DNA from 2 places in the Streptomyces sp. NPDC058662 genome. Region 1 is predicted to be linked to the other one. Evidence: riboswitches for the same ligand, from Rfam matches in the RefSeq annotation. Region 1 holds a riboswitch; the other holds the start of a gene.
The links. A riboswitch is a leader RNA that binds a small molecule or an ion and turns the genes downstream of it on or off. The one in region 1 is predicted to bind thiamine pyrophosphate.

Region 1 (7,740 bases):
CCTTGGAGTCGTTCGCGTGGATCAGCTTCAGCCGGCCCTCGCCGACCGTGTCGACCAGCAGGTCCAGCGTCACCTTCACCCCGCCCGGCTCCGCCAGGTCGTGTCCGGCCGCGAAGATGTGGCACGTGTCCAGGCAGATGCCGAGCTTGGGGTGGTGGTCGAGAGCCTCGAAGTACGGACCGAAGTCCCAGGTCCGCGAGCACAGCGAAGAGCCCTGACCGGCCGTGGACTCCAGCAGCAGGAACGGGTCGTCGTCGTGCACGAGCTCGTCCAGCAGAGGCAGCATGTGCTCCCTGACCTGCGCGTACGCCGCCTCACGGGGACGGCCCCCGGTCGCCGACCCGGTGTGGACGACGACCCCGAGCGCGCCGATCTCCCGGCCCCGGCGCAGCGAGTGGCGCAGGGACTCCACCGACCTCTCCACGGTCGCCCCGGTGTGCGAGCCGAAATTGATCAGGTAGGGCGCGTGGACGTAGGCGGGCACGGAGCGGTCCGCGCACCAGGCGCGGAAGAGCTCGTCCTGCGCCGGGTTCCCGGTCGGGGTGGCCCAGCCGCGCGGATTGGCGACGAAGACCTGGACGGCCTCCGCGCCCATCTCCCGCGCGTAGGCCGAACCGACCGAGGCGAGGCCGCCGGCGACCGGGACGTGCCCGCCCACGGGATTGCGTACGGCGGCCGCGGACCGCTCCGCCGGCCCCTCGCCTGCCGTTCCCCGCTCCCCGCGCTCCGGCCGCTCCCCGCGCTGGTCCCGCTGGTCGTCCTCGTGCTCCACGCGCTTCTACAGCCCCTTGGTCCTGATGGTGATCGTGCTGCCCTCGGCGGCGTTCTGGCCGCCGGCCACCGACTGGGCCTCCACGGTGTTGCTGAAGGAGAGGAACGGCCGGTCCACCCTCACCTTGAAGCCCGAGGTCTCCAGTGCCTTGCGGGCCGCGTCCACGTCCTGGCCGGTCACATCGGGGACGGGCAGCTGGCGGGGCCCCTTGGAGAGGGTCAGCGTGACGGTGTCCCCGGCGGCGGCCTGGGTGCCGGCGCCGACCGACTGGTTGGCGACCGTACCGGCCGGGGAGGGGGAGTTGACCTGATCGGCGGCCGTCGCCACCTTCAGGCCGAGGCCCACCAGCGCCGACCGGGCCTGCTCGAAGGAGGCTCCGGCCACGTTCGGGACCGGGATCGGGCGGCCCTTGCTGACGACGAGCGCCACGGCGCTGTCCGGCGCCCGCTTCTCACCGCCCACCGGGTCGGATCCGATCACCGAGCCCTGCGCGGTGTCCTGGCTGAAGGCCTGCGTGACCACGCCGGGAGCCAGGCCGGCCTTCGTGAGCTCCGCCTTGGCCTCCTCCAGCGGTCGGCCCTTGAGGTTGGGCACGGCCACGACCTCGGGACCCCGGGAGAGCGTGATCGTCACCGCGCCGTTGCCGCGGATCCGCTTGCCGCCCGCGGGATCGGTGTTCATCACCGTCCCGCGCTCGAAGGCGTCGCTGAACTTCCGCTCCACGCGCTTGACCCCGAGACCCGCGGCCGACAGCTGGGACCTGGCCTGCTCCTCGGTCTTGCCGAGCAGGTTGGGGACCTTGGTGAACTGGCCCGAGTTGATGTACCAGACACCCGTACCGAGCCCCAGGGCGAGCAGTACCCCGGCGATGACCAGCAGCGTTCCCCGCCGGGGGGTCCGCCCGCGGGTCGGCGGCGGCCGGTGTGCGGGCGGCGCCGGCGGCATCTCCAGCCGGGAGGTGTGCAGCACGGGCTGCTGCGGCGGGGCCACCGGGCGCGGGATCACGCCGGTGCGGTCCTCCGAGGCCGTCCGCTCCCCGGCGCTCGCCTGCGGCGGTACGGCGTCCAGCTCGGCGTCGCCGAGCCGGGCCCGGGCCTCGCGGGCCAGGCCGAGCAGGGCGGCGGCGTCGCCGGGACGCAGCTGCGGGTCGCGGGCGGTGGCGCCGCGTACCAGCGCGTCGAGTCCGGCCGCCAGGCCGGGGACGAGGGCCGACGGAGGCGGGACGTCCTCGTGGAGGTGCTGGTAGAGGACCTGGGCGGGACTGCCGCCGGTGTGGGGCTTGGAGCCGGTGAGCATCTCGTAGAGGACGACGCCGCAGGCGTAGACGTCCACGCGGGTGTCGGTGACGCCGTTCTCGATCTGCTCGGGTGCCAGGTAGGACACGGTGCCGAGGACCGAGCCGGTGGTCTGGGTGACCGAGCCCACCGAGCGGACCAGTCCGAAGTCGGCGACCTTGACGCGGCCGTCGTCGCCGATCAGGACGTTCTCGGGCTTCATGTCGCGGTGCACGAAACCGGCGCGGTGCGCGGCGCCGAGGGCGGCGAGGACCGGTTCGAGGATGTCCAGGGCGGCCCGCGGCCGGAGCGCGCCGCGCTGGCGCAGCACGTCGCGCAGGGTGCAGCCGGAGACGTACTCCATGGCCAGGTACGTGTACGGCCCGTCCGTGCCCTGGTCGAAGACGGCGACGACGTTGGGGTGGGCGAGGCGGGCCACGGACTTGGCCTCCCGGATGAACCGGTCGACGAAGGCGCCGTCGGTGGCGAGGGCCGGGTGCATCACCTTCAGCGCGAGGACGCGGTCGAGGCGGGTGTCGAGGGCCCGGTAGACCGTGGCCATGCCGCCGGCCGCGATGCGGGCGTCGATGCGGTAGCGGCCGTCGAGCACGCGCCCGACGAGGGGGTCTTCCAGGGTCGTATCCACCCGCCGATTCTACGAGGGCCCCGAGCCGGGCAGGCCGGGCCGGGGCCCCTTGCAGCGCACCTGTGACGTCCGCCCCGCCGGGGGTGGGCGGGATCCCCGGGTCAGAAGGCCGGGCGTTCCGGGTCCAGGGCGGCGCGGCCCTCCGCGGGGGACGAGGCTTCGGCGAACCGCCGCTGCGGGATCCGCCCCGCCCGCCGCGCCAGGCGGCCGGCCGACACGGCGTCCCGCATCGCCGCCGCCATCAGCATCGGCTCCTGCGCCCGCGTCACCGCCGAGGCCAGCAGTACCGCGGCGCACCCCAGCTCCATCGCCAGCGCCGCGTCGGACGCGGTGCCCGCCCCCGCGTCCATGATCACCGGCACCCCGGCCCGCTCCGTGATCAGCTCGAAGTTGTGCGGGTTGCGGATGCCCATGCCGGAGCCGATCGGCGACCCCAGCGGCATGATCGCCGCGCAGCCCACGTCCTCCAGCTTCCGCGCGAGCACCGGGTCGTCGTTCGTGTACGGGAGGACGGTGAAGCCCTCGTCCACCAGGGTCTCGGCCGCGTCGAGCAGCTCGACGCCGTCCGGCAGGAGGGTCCGCTCGTCCGCGACCACCTCCAGCTTGACCCAGTCGGTGCCGAGCGCCTCGCGCGCCAGCCGGGCCGTGAGGACGGCCTCGCCCGCGGTGAAGCAGCCCGCCGTGTTGGGCAGGACCGCGATGTCCAGCTTCGAGAGCACCGACAGCACGGAGCCCTGGACCGCGGGGTCCAGCCGGCGCATCGCCACCGTCGTCAGCTCGGTCCCGGACGCGGCCAGCGCGCGTTCCAGTACGTCCAGGCTCGGGGCGCCGCCCGTGCCCATGATCAGGCGGGAGGTGAAGGTGCGGTCGCCCAGGGTGAAGAGGTCGTCGGCCACGGCTCAGCCCCCCTGGACCGCGGTGAGGACCTCGACGCGGTCACCTTCGCCGACCGGCGTGGCCGGCCACTGCCCGCGCGGGACCACGGTCTCGTTGAGCGCGGCGGCGACACCCGACGGCGCCGCGGTCAGGGTGGCGACCACCGTGTCGAGGGTGGTGCCGGCCGCGACCTCGCGCGGCTCGCCGTTGACGGAGATGGTCATGCGTAGGACTCCTGACGTGCGGCGGAGAACCGGCGGGGGGTGAAGGGCCGTGCGATCTCCGGCAGTTCGCCGGTGGTCAGCAGCTCGGCCAGTACGTCGCCGGTGAGCGGGGTGAGCAGGACCCCGTTGCGGTAGTGCCCGGTGGCCAGGTGCAGGCCCGGCAGCTCGGTGGGGCCGAGCAGCGGGGCGTTGTCGGGGGAGCCCGGCCGCAGCCCGGCCCGGGTCTCGGTGAGGGGCAGTTCGGTGATGCCGGGGACCAGTTCGTGGGCGTCGCGCAGGAGTTCGTAGACCCCGCCCGCCGTGACCGTGGTGTCCCAGCCGAGCTCCTCGCTGGTGGCCCCCACAACGAGTTCGCCGTTCTCGCGCGGCACCAGGTAGACGTGGCTGCCGCGCACGACCGCCCGTACGGTCCGGGACAGGAACGGCGCGTACGCCGGCGGCACGGTGAGCCGCAGTACCTGGCCCTTGACCGGCCGTACGGGGGCGGCCGCCTCCGGAGGTACGCCCGCCAGCCGGCCGCTGAGCGAGCCCGCGGCCAGGACCACCTGGCCCGCGCGCACCTCCGTGCCGTCGTCGAGCAGGGCGCCCGCCGCGCGGTCGGCCGTGACGAGCAGCCGTTCCGCGCCGGACCGGTGGATCAGGACGCCGGACCGCTCGCAGGCGGCCAGCAGGGCGGCCGCGAGCCGGCGCGGGTCCACCTGGTGGTCGCCGTCGACGCGCAGGCCGCCGCGGACGCCCGGGGCGAGCATGGGCTCCAGGCGGCGGCACTCGCGGCCGGTGAGCCACTCGGACTCCAGGCCGCAGCGGCGCTGCAGGGCGTGCAGTTCGCGCAGGTGGAGCCGGTCGTCGGAGTCCAGGGCGACGGCGAGGGTGCCGCAGGCCCGGTAGCCGATGTCCGCGCCGCCGCTCGCCTCGGCGAGCTCGGCGGCGAATTCCGGGTAGCGGGCGGCGGAGGCGACGCCGAGCCCCAGCAGGGCCTCCTCGCCGTAGTGCAGTTCGGTGACGGGGGCGAGCATGCCGGCCGCGACCATGGCGGCGCCGCCGCCGGGGGCCGGGTCGGCGAGAACGGTGCGCAGCCCGTGCCGGGCCGCCCGCCACGCGGTGACGAGTCCGATGATCCCGCCCCCGATGACGAGGACGTCGGAGCCTGTCCTTCGGGATGAGTGCATGGGCGTCCAGCCCCTCCCTTCGCCGGCATGACCCGGATCAGGTTCGTACGGTCGGAGGCCGTCCAGCCTCCCTCTCAGCCCGGTGCGCCCGGACTCCCGCGATAGGTACGGAGCCAGACTAACCCCGGCGCGGACGGCCGGTAAGGCGGCACCTGTTCCTGACAGATCGTCAGGTGATTAGGCTGGCGGCGTGAGCGAGCAGACGGAACAGACTCAGCGCGGCGTCGTGATCGTCGGCGCCGGCATGGCCGGGGTGCAGACCGCGGTCGCCCTGCGCGAGCGGGGCTTCACCGGCCCCGTGACCCTCCTGGGCGCCGAACCCCACCAGCCCTACGACCGGCCCCCGCTGTCCAAGGCGGTGCTCCTCGGCAAGGCCGAGGACTCCGCCTTCGACGTGGACTTCGAGGACCTCGGCATCGGTCTCCGGCTCGGGACGGAGGTCACCGCACTGCGCGCCAAAGACCGCGAACTGGACACCGAGGCCGGCCCGGTCCCGTACGGGGTCCTCGTCCTGGCCACCGGCGCGCGGCCGCTGACCCTCCCCGGCACCGAGGGCGTCCCCGGCGTGCACCTGCTGCGCACCCTCGACGACGCCGCGCGGCTGCGGCCGGTCCTGGCGGCGGGGCCCAGGACGGTGGTCGTCGGAGCGGGCTGGATCGGCGCCGAGTTCGCCACCGCCGCCCGGGAGGCGGGCTGCGCGGTGACCGTCGTGGAGGCCGCGGACCGGGTGCTGGCCGGAGCCCTGCCCGCCGAGGTCGCCGCTCCCATGGCCCGCTGGTACGCGGAGGCGGGCGCCGAACTCCTCACCGGCGCGAAGGTCGCCGGGATCGAGGAGGGACAGGTCCTGCTCGCGGACGGACGCGCGCTGGAGGCCGGCGCCGTGGTGGTGGGCGTCGGCGCCCGCCCCGCCACCGACTGGCTCCGCGGGAGCGGCGTGGACCTGGGCGCGGACGGCTCGATCACCGCCGACGCCTGGCTGCGGACCTCCGTGCCCGGGGTGTACGCGGTCGGCGACTGCGCCTCCTTCCCCTCCGCGCGCTACGGGGCCCGGCTCCTCGTGCACCACTGGGACAACGCCCTCCAGGGCCCCAAGGCGGTCGCCGCGAACATCCTGGCGGGGGAGCCGGCGGCCGCCTACGACCCCGTGCCGTACTTCTGGTCGGAGCAGTTCGGGCGCTTCGTGCAGTACGCCGGGCACCACGCGGACGCCGACACCCTGCTGTGGCGCGGCGACCCGGCCGGGCCCGCCTGGTCGGTGTGCTGGCTGCGGGACGGGGCCCTGGTGGCGGTGCTGGCCGTGGGCCGCCCCCGGGACCTGGCCCAGGGCCGCAGGCTCATCGAGACGGCGGCCCCCCTCGACCCGGCCAGGGCGGCGGACCCCGCGACCCCGCTGAAATCGGCCGCCCTCTGACGGCCGGGCGGAGCCGAGGGGCGGCCGGCCGGGCCCGGGGGACGGCCGGGGATCCGGCCCCGCCCGGGCTCCGCGACCCGGACGGGGCCGCCCAGGTACCGGCGGCCGGGCCGAGATGGCAGGCTTGTGCCTGTGACCGAGATTGACGCAAAGATCGATTCCCTCGTCCCCGACTGGCTGTACCTCCCCGACATCGCGGAGATGCTCCACATCGAGGTGACCCGGGTCCGCCAGATGGTCAAGGAAGGGCAGCTGATCGCCGTACGCCGGGGCGAGAACCGCTCCCTGCAGGTACCGGCCCCCTTCATCGACGGCGACAAGGTCGTCAAGGGCCTGGTCGGTCTGCTGACCGTGCTGCGCGACGACGGCTTCTCCGACGAGGAGATCCTGGAGTGGCTCTTCACCGCGGACCCGACCCTGCCCGGCACGCCCGCCGAGGCGCTGAGCGAGAATCGCGGCACGGAGGTGAAGCGCCGCGCTCAGGCGCTCGCCCTGTGACCTGATCCGCAATCCGCTCCACCGCGGTGCGCGGGCCGCACCGGCCCGTGCACCGCTCCATCACGGGGGGTACACCCATGCTGCTGTCCGACGCCCGGCTCTACCTCTGCACGGACGCCCGCAAGCGGCAGGGTGACCTTCCGGAGTTCCTCGACGCCGTCCTGTCCGGCGGCGTGGACATCGTCCAGCTCCGCGACAAGGGGATGGAGGCCGGCGAGGAGCTCGAACACCTCCAGGTGTTCGCCGAGGCCGCCCGCCGGCACGGCAAGCTGCTGGCCGTGAACGACCGCGCCGACGTCGCCCACGCCATCGGCTCCGACGTGCTGCACCTGGGTCAGGGCGACCTCCCCGTCCCCGCCGCCCGCGCCGTCCTCGGCGAGCGGGTGATCGTGGGCCGCTCCTGCCACGCGGAGGCCGAGGTCGACGCCGCCGCCGCCGAGCCCGGGGTGGACTACTTCTGCACCGGCCCCTGCTGGCCCACCCCCACCAAGCCCGGCCGCTTCGCACCCGGCCTCGGGCTCGTCCGGTACGCGGCCTCCCTGGCGCAGGACCGGCCCTGGTTCGCCATCGGCGGCATCGACCGCACGAATCTGGACGAGGTGCTCGACGCCGGCGCCACACGCGTGGTCGTCGTACGCGCGCTCACCGAGGCGGCCGACCCCGGGGCCGCCGCGGCCGAGATGGCCGAGCGCGTCCGCACCCGGCTCGCCCTGGCCTGACCGGTGTCCAAAAACATGTCCAAAAGGCGGACACCGCTTCGGTGTCCGCCGAGCCGCGTCTAACCTGCCCGTATGGCCTTTGGTACCGCTTCCACCTGGTCGGACCGCGCGCACACGGTCCGAGACCTCCTCGCGTCCGGCCGCTCGTACT
Region 2 (7,740 bases), on a different contig from region 1:
CGCGCCTCGTCACAGCGCAGGCAGCCCCGTACGACGGTCAGCCCGCCCCGGTCTCCGGCCGCGGAGTGACCGCCACACCGGCCGGTCGGACTGGTCGGCGGGGCGGCTGAGGATTTCAGCAACACCGAAATCGGCAGAAAGCGGTAGGAACGATCGGCTCCGCACAGGATTCACCACCCCTGGTGCGTCACAGAGCGCGAGCCGCATTCCTATGATGGGCGCACGACATCACGGACCCTCCTCCCCGGAGGTCAGGAGGGTCCGCAGGTGTACGGCGCGCGACGGTGGTGGAGGGGTCGATGACTCAGGGGGCCGGTCAGGGACCCGCGATGCGGACGGAGACGCTGCGGGACTTCCGGGTTCCGGTCGCCGAACCCGCCGCGTACGCCGCGACGAAGGGGCTGCCCGGAGCACCTCCCCCGTACGCGGAGTACGCGTCGTACTACGGCGCGCGGGCCGCGAGCGTGCCCCCGCAGCCCGGCTACGCCCCGCCGGACCCCGTGAGCGAGGTCCCCCAGGAGGGCGATCCCGACGGCTACACCCCGACCCAGCGGGACCTGCCCGTCATCGGCCGCGTACCGCTCGGCGGGCCCGGCGACACCGTCCAGGTCCAGTACGTCCCCCAGGACCCCGCGGTGTCGGGCCCCGGGCCGCTCTACGTGGTCGGCGACGTCCACGGCTACCTCGACGAGCTCGTCACCGAACTCCATGCCCAGGGGCTGATCGACGACGAGCGCCGCTGGTCCGCCGGCAACGCCCGGCTGTGGTTCCTCGGCGACTTCACCGACCGCGGCCCCGACGGCATCGGCGTCATCGACCTCGTCATGCGGCTGTCCGCCGAGGCCGCCGCCGCCGGCGGCTACTGCAAGGCCCTGATGGGCAACCACGAACTGCTCCTCATCGGCGCCAAGCGGTTCGGCGACACACCCGTCGCCTCCGGTGCCGGAACGGCCACCTTCCAGGCCGCGTGGCTCCTCAACGGCGGCCAGCGCACCGACATGGAGCGCCTCCAGGACGTCCACCTTCAGTGGATGTCCCGGCTGGACGCGGCAGTTCTGGAGGAGGGCCACCTGCTCCTGCACTCCGACACGACGGCCTACCTCGACTACGGCGACTCCATCGAGGACGTCAACGACACCATCCACGAGCTGCTCAACCGCAACGACGCCGACATCACCTGGGACCTCTTCCGGAAGTTCACCAAGCGGTTCGCCTTCCGCGACGAGGAGACGGGTCCGCAGGCGGTACGCGAACTGCTCGACACCTACGGCGGCGGCCGCGTCGTCCACGGCCACAGCCCGATCCCCTACCTGCTCGGCGAAGTGGGCACCGAGGACGGGGACGAGGCGCGCGGCCCGGAGGCCGTGGACGGCCCCCACGTGTACGCGGAAGGACTCGCCATCGCGATGGACGGCGGCGTCACCATGGCGGGCAAGCTGCTCGTCGTACAACTTCCGTTGAACAACTGACGGTTATCGCGGAGGGGTATTTACTGAAAGCCCCTGTCAACCGGTGGCGTGGTCCCTCTACCATCGCTCTATCCGTAGCAGGCTCTCCTCCGTTTGTGCCGGCGCCCGGGTCTACGCGGGCATACCGGCTTGTACGGAGCATCGGGGGATGCACATGACCAGCGCTCCGCACCTGCTGACCGAAGACCGACCGGAGTTCGAGCGACTCCTCGACGAGGCGCTGCGCACCGCGCGCGATCGGCCCGAACTCGCCGCGCTCGGCGTCCGGCTGAACGCCGAACAGCTGCGCACCATGGCGCAGGGGGCCACCGCCCTGCTCGCGGGCGCGGCCTCCACCGAGTACGACCACTACGTGAAGGTCCGCGGGGAACGGCGCGACGAGCTCCTCTCCACGCCTGGGACGACGGGGGAGGACGGTGACGGGCACGGAGACGGAGACGGTGCGGGTGTCAGCGCCGTGATCACGGTCCTCGCGCCCGTCCTGGCCGGCACCGCGATGCTGATCTTCCTGCTCATCGGCTACAGCCTGAAGATGGTCGAGCCCGAGCCCGCCTTCGCCAAGACCATGCTCACGGCGGGCTGGCTCTTCGGTGCGCTCACCGCCGCCGCCCTGTTCATCGCCGTGATCGGACTGCTGATGACGGCCCTGCGCAACAGCTCCACCGAGGTGGTGGCGGACGAGACGGAGGCGATACCCGACGAGGTCGCGCGGGCCCGCGAGGCCTGGCGCAACGCGGTACTGGAGCGCGGCATCATGCCGTTCCTGCGCGACGCCCTGGCCGACCCGAGCGCCGGACAGGGTCCCGGGGAGCCTCACCGACGCGGCGGCCGTATCCCCAGCCTCGGCTACACCGCGCCCGACTTCACCAGCCCGGGCTCCCCGTCGGAGGGGCCCGGGCCGGGTTACAGCTCACCGGACTTCACGAGCCCGGACTTCGGCGGACCGAAGCCGCAGCCCGAGTAGCACCGGCACGGGAAGCGGATGTTTCACGTGAAACATCCCGAGACATCCGCGGATGCCCTTCGCTCTCACGGGGATGCGCCCGCAGGCCGGGGCGAGCGCCGGAAGGCGCCGCTCCCCGACCGCCGGATCGGGGAGCGACGCCTGACGAGCGGTGCGTCAGTCGGCCAGCGGCAGGTAGACACGGCTGCCCGAGGCAGCGAACTCGGCGGACTTCTCCGCCATCCCCGCCTGGATCTCCTCAGCCTTCAGGTCACCGCCGTGCTCGCGCCGGATGTCCTGGGAGATCTTCATCGAGCAGAACTTGGGACCGCACATGGAGCAGAAGTGCGCGGTCTTCGCCGGCTCCGCCGGCAGCGTCTCGTCGTGGAACTCGCGGGCCGTGTCCGGATCGAGGGCCAGATTGAACTGGTCCTCCCAGCGGAACTCGAACCGCGCGTCCGACAGGGCGTCGTCCCATTCCTGGGCGCCGGGGTGGCCCTTGGCCAGGTCCGCCGCGTGGGCCGCGATCTTGTAGGTGATGACGCCGGTCTTCACGTCGTCGCGGTTGGGCAGGCCCAGGTGCTCCTTGGGCGTCACGTAGCAGAGCATGGCGGTACCCCACCAGGCGATCATCGCGGCGCCGATGCCCGAGGTGATGTGGTCGTACGCGGGTGCGACGTCCGTGGTCAGCGGGCCGAGCGTGTAGAACGGCGCCTCCTCGCAGATCTCCTGCTGGAGGTCGATGTTCTCCTTGATCTTGTGCATCGGGACGTGGCCCGGGCCCTCGATCATCGTCTGGACGTTGTGCCGCTTGGCGATGGTGTTGAGCTCGCCCAGCGTCTTCAGCTCGGCGAACTGGGCCGCGTCGTTGGCGTCCGCGATAGAACCGGGGCGCAGGCCGTCGCCGAGCGAGTACGTGACGTCGTACGTCGCGAGGATGTCGCAGAGCTCCTCGAAGTTCGTGTAGAGGAAGTTCTCCTTGTGGTGCGCGAGGCACCAGGCGGCCATGATCGAGCCGCCGCGCGAGACGATGCCGGTCTTGCGGCGGGCGGTCAGCGGGACGTAGGGCAGGAGCACGCCGGCGTGGACGGTCATGTAGTCGACGCCCTGTTCGGCCTGCTCGATGACCGTGTCCTTGTAGATCTCCCAGGTCAGGTCCTCGGCGCGGCCGTCGACCTTCTCCAGTGCCTGGTAGAGCGGCACGGTCCCGATCGGGACGGGGGAGTTGCGCAGCACCCACTCGCGGGTGGTGTGGATGTTGCGGCCCGTCGAGAGGTCCATGACCGTGTCGGCGCCCCACTTGGTCGCCCAGGTCATCTTGTCGACCTCCTCCTCGATGGAGGAGGTGACCGCGGAGTTGCCGATGTTGGCGTTGACCTTCACCAGGAAGCGCTTGCCGATGATCATCGGCTCGATCTCCGGGTGGTTCACGTTCGCCGGGAGCACCGCGCGACCCGCGGCGATCTCCTCGCGGACCACCTCGGGGGAGACGTTCTCGCGGATCGCGACGTACTCCATCTCCGGGGTGACCTCACCGCGGCGGGCGTACGCGAGCTGGGTGACGGCCACGCCGCCGCGGCCCCGGCGGGGCTGGCGGGGGCGGCCCGGGAAGACCGCGTCGAGGTTCTTGAGGCCACCGCGCGGCGAGGTGTGCTTGATGCCGTCGTCCTCGGGGCGCGCGGGACGGCCCGCGTACTCCTCGGTGTCCCCGCGGCCGATGATCCAGTTCTCGCGCAGCGGCGCCAGACCGCGGCGCACGTCGGTCTCGATCTGCGGGTCGGTGTACGGCCCGGACGTGTCGTACAGCGTCACGTCCTTGCCGTTGGTGAGGTGTACCTGGCGGACCGGCACCCGGATGTCGGGGCGGGAGCCCGCCACGTACCCCTTGTGCCAGCCCGGCTGGCGCTCAGTCCGGCCGTCGGCGTCCTGGCTGACGGCAGGCGTGCGTGCGTCCTGAATGGTCATGAGACCTATCTCCCTACGCCGGCATTACCCGGTAACAGGTTCGGCGGTCGACGCAGCCTCTTCCCGTACGCATCTGTGATGCGCCTACGGTGATCAGCGTCCTCTCAGCCCGGTGCTCCGAGCTCCCGCGTTGTGCAAAGGTGCCCCCACGCTAGCGTCATCTGTGGCGTGCTGAACAGTGGGCCCCCTCATCTCTTGCGATGATCTGCTGGTGACGTCCTCGCCGCAGCCCCCCAACGAACCCACAGAGCCCACTGGCCCTACCGGCCACGCGCACTCCGGTCCCGGGCCCGCGTCCGGGCATGCGCACAGCCACAGCCACGGCCCGGCCACCCCTGTCTCGAAGCATCTGCGCAGGGTCATCGCCGCCGTGCTCATCCCCTTCGCCACCGCCGTCTTCGTCGGCATGGTGGTGCTCTGGCCGGGCGGCGCGCCCGGGCACGAGCGCACGGGTGTGGGATTCGACCGGCAGACCCAGCAGGCGCGGGTCGTCTCACTGGAACGCGTCGACTGCGCATCGGTGAACGCCGCACAGGTGCCGCCCACCGGTGACGACTCCACCCCCCAGGGCCGCGAGGCCCTGGCCGCGCAGACCGGCGACTGCAAGAAGGCCACCGTCGAGATCGGCACGGGTCCCGACCGGGGCCGCACCTTCGTCGAGATCGTGCAGCCGGGCGCACCGCGGCAGTTGGCCGACGGCCAGGAGGTGGTGGTGGCCTACGCGCCGGACGCCCCCCGCGACCTCCAGTACTCCGTCATCGACGTCAACCGCAAGTTCCCGATGGCGGTCCTGGCCGGCATCTTCGCCGTCGTGGTGGTACTCGTCGGGCGGATGCGCGGGCTGTTCGCGCTGATCGCGCTCGTCGTCAGTTTCGGGGTGCTGATGCTCTTCATCCTCCCCGCGATCCTGCAGGGTTCGAACCCCCTGGTCGTCGCGGTCGTCGGAGCGAGCGCCATCATGCTCATCGCGCTCTACATGTGCCACGGCTTGACCGCCCGCACCTCGGTCGCCGTCATCGGCACGCTCGTCTCGCTGCTGCTGATCGGGCTGCTGGGCTCCCTGTTCATCGACTGGGCGTTCCTCAGCGGCAACACGGACGACAACACCGGGCTGATCCACGGGCTCTATCCGAACATCGACATGAGCGGTTTGCTGCTCGCAGGTGTCATCATCGGCTCCCTGGGCGTGCTCGACGACGTGACGGTCACCCAGACCTCGGCTGTATGGGAGCTCCACCACGCCGACCCGGAGATGGGGCCACGGGGCCTCTACCGTGCGGGTATCCGGATCGGCCGCGACCACATCGCCTCGGTGGTCAACACGCTGGTGCTGGCCTACGCGGGTGCCGCACTCCCCCTGCTCCTGCTGTTCTCGATCGCGAACAGCAGCATGGGTTCGGTGGCCAACAGCGAACTGGTCGCGGCGGAGATCGTACGCACCCTCGTCGGCTCGATCGGACTGGTGGCCTCGGTACCCGTCACCACGGCACTGGCCGCGCTGGTCGTGTCCGCCGACCGGCCCGGATCCGCGACCGGGGCCGGGGCCGGGGCGGGAGCCGGGGCCTCCGGGCCGGCCCGCGGCGGCCGGGGTCGGCGGCGACGCAAGCGCTGAGGGACCGGCCGGGTCAGCCGGCGTTCTGCTCGTTCTGCCGGGACCCGGAGAGGATCTTGCCGAGCGCCTCGTCGAGGTTCTCCTCGAAGTCCCCGAGGTCACGCTCCTGACCGAGCGGGACCAGCCGGTCGGTCCGGTCGAGGAAGGCGACGAGCGGAGCCGCGCTGACGCGGAACAGGGCCCGGTCACCGCCGACCTGCAGCCGGATATGAACGTCGGACAGGTCCTCCGGATCGGTGGGCGCGATGTGCACGTCGCCGTCACCGCACGGCTTGTTGATGCCGTCCAGGAGGAGCTCCCTGCCGAACGCCCAGGTCACGGGCGCGTCTCCCGGCAGGTGGAACGTCAGGCGGACCGCGTAGGGATCACGGGCGTCGTACCGGAGCTCCACCGGGATCCGGAACGAGAGCTCCTCGGAAACGAGGAAGCTCATCATGACCTCTGCCTGTACCGACTCGCGCATTGCCTACTCCGCTGTAGTGGAAGTGGCCAGGAATGATCCCCCACGGCCTCTTGACAAGAGTGGTGGAAGCGCTCGGAGATCACAAGGAGTGAGTTTTCAGATACTGATAGAGAACGAGAGAGTGCTCAACAGCGCGCCTACTTCACTCTGTAGTCGATCAACTGCGTACAGCAACCGATTTTCCTGGTGCAGAGGAAGGGAAATGGCCATCGTCGCGGCGGCACCCCCGGCCGTAATCGGAATGGCGGCGCACACCGTACCGAGCGCGTACTCCTGACGCTCCGTAACCGGCTGCATCCTCTGCAGAGATCCGATCCGGCGCTCCAGGCGCCGTTGGTCCCCGACGGTGAACGGCGTGATGGCCTCGACCGGGTGGCGGTCGTAGTAGTCCTTGCGCGCCTGCTCGTCGAGCTGCCCGAGCAGGCACTGCCCGATGGCGTGCGCGTATCCGGTCTGGCGGAAATCGGCCCACTCCTCGCAGGCCGGGTTGGCCGGGGTGTCCGAGACGCCCACGACCTCGATCTCACCCTCGCGGTAGACGGCGAAGTAGACCGGGGCGCCGACCGCGTCGCGGAAGTGCGCGAGGGAGTCGAGGATCATGCTGCGACGTTTCTGCTGAAGCCCCACACCAGCCAGTCGGCGGGCGGCGTCACCCAGTACGAAAACCCCGTTGTCCCTGCGCAGATAGCCCTCGTGGGTCAGGGTGCGCAGCAGGTGGTACGCGGTGGGAAGGGGAAGCCCGGCCTCACGCGCCAGCTGTTTCGCCGGGGCGCCGTCACTGTGGGACGACACCGCTTCGAGCAGCCGCAGCGCCCGTTGCACCGAGCCGATCAGGGTCGGCACACCGGCATTGTGAACCGAAGCCAAAGCTCACCCCCAGGCGTGGCGGCGGGCCTCCGGGAAGGCCCACCCTGCGGGGGCCTCCCCCGCGCGTGCCGCGGTCCTGGGGGTCGTGCTCGGCGCATGTTGTGCACGACCGCTGGTCAGAGCGGTGTGACCGGCTGTCGGTGCCCCGGGATCGGCACGGAATACCACTCTATCGGCCGGTTCATCGGATGTGAGCGGTTAAGTGCCTGACGTTCCCTCGCCTGGCTCAATCCCCGAGACATCGGGGCCGGGCCTCCTACCACTCGCGGGAGGAGGACTTCGTCCGCGTACCGCCGATCTTCGAGACGACGAAGACCAGGCCGCCGACGAGGGCCACGAACAGCAGCAGCTTGAAGACGAGTCCGATCAGCGCGCCCAGGATGCTGGTGATCACCCCGCCGAAGACGAACAGCGCCAGCAG

Region 2: linked by a shared signal. The riboswitch ahead of thiC (phosphomethylpyrimidine synthase ThiC) and the one ahead of thiO (glycine oxidase ThiO) in region 1 are both predicted to bind thiamine pyrophosphate.

What each region holds. Positions count from the first base shown of each region.
Region 1 is NZ_JBHXRU010000074.1:10,218-17,957, reverse strand. Features, by position in the region: gene ACFWUQ_RS23010 (deoxyribonuclease IV) at 1-658, opposite strand, end outside; gene pknB (Stk1 family PASTA domain-containing Ser/Thr kinase) at 779-2,692, opposite strand; gene ACFWUQ_RS23000 (thiazole synthase) at 2,794-3,588, opposite strand; gene thiS (sulfur carrier protein ThiS) at 3,592-3,792, opposite strand; gene thiO (glycine oxidase ThiO) at 3,789-4,961, opposite strand; TPP riboswitch at 4,959-5,071, opposite strand; gene ACFWUQ_RS22985 (NAD(P)/FAD-dependent oxidoreductase) at 5,152-6,372, shown strand; gene ACFWUQ_RS22980 (Rv2175c family DNA-binding protein) at 6,505-6,870, shown strand; gene thiE (thiamine phosphate synthase) at 6,948-7,589, shown strand; gene metF (methylenetetrahydrofolate reductase [NAD(P)H]) at 7,662-7,740, shown strand, end outside.
Region 2 is NZ_JBHXRU010000001.1:136,701-144,440, reverse strand. Features, by position in the region: gene ACFWUQ_RS00695 (LacI family DNA-binding transcriptional regulator) at 1-69, shown strand, start outside; gene ACFWUQ_RS00690 (metallophosphoesterase) at 285-1,469, shown strand; gene ACFWUQ_RS00685 (hypothetical protein) at 1,618-2,433, shown strand; gene thiC (phosphomethylpyrimidine synthase ThiC) at 2,590-4,377, opposite strand; TPP riboswitch at 4,371-4,516, opposite strand; gene ACFWUQ_RS00675 (YibE/F family protein) at 4,556-5,989, shown strand; gene ACFWUQ_RS00670 (SsgA family sporulation/cell division regulator) at 6,003-6,452, opposite strand; gene ACFWUQ_RS00665 (IclR family transcriptional regulator) at 6,549-7,286, opposite strand; gene ACFWUQ_RS00660 (DUF5326 family protein) at 7,576-7,740, opposite strand, start outside.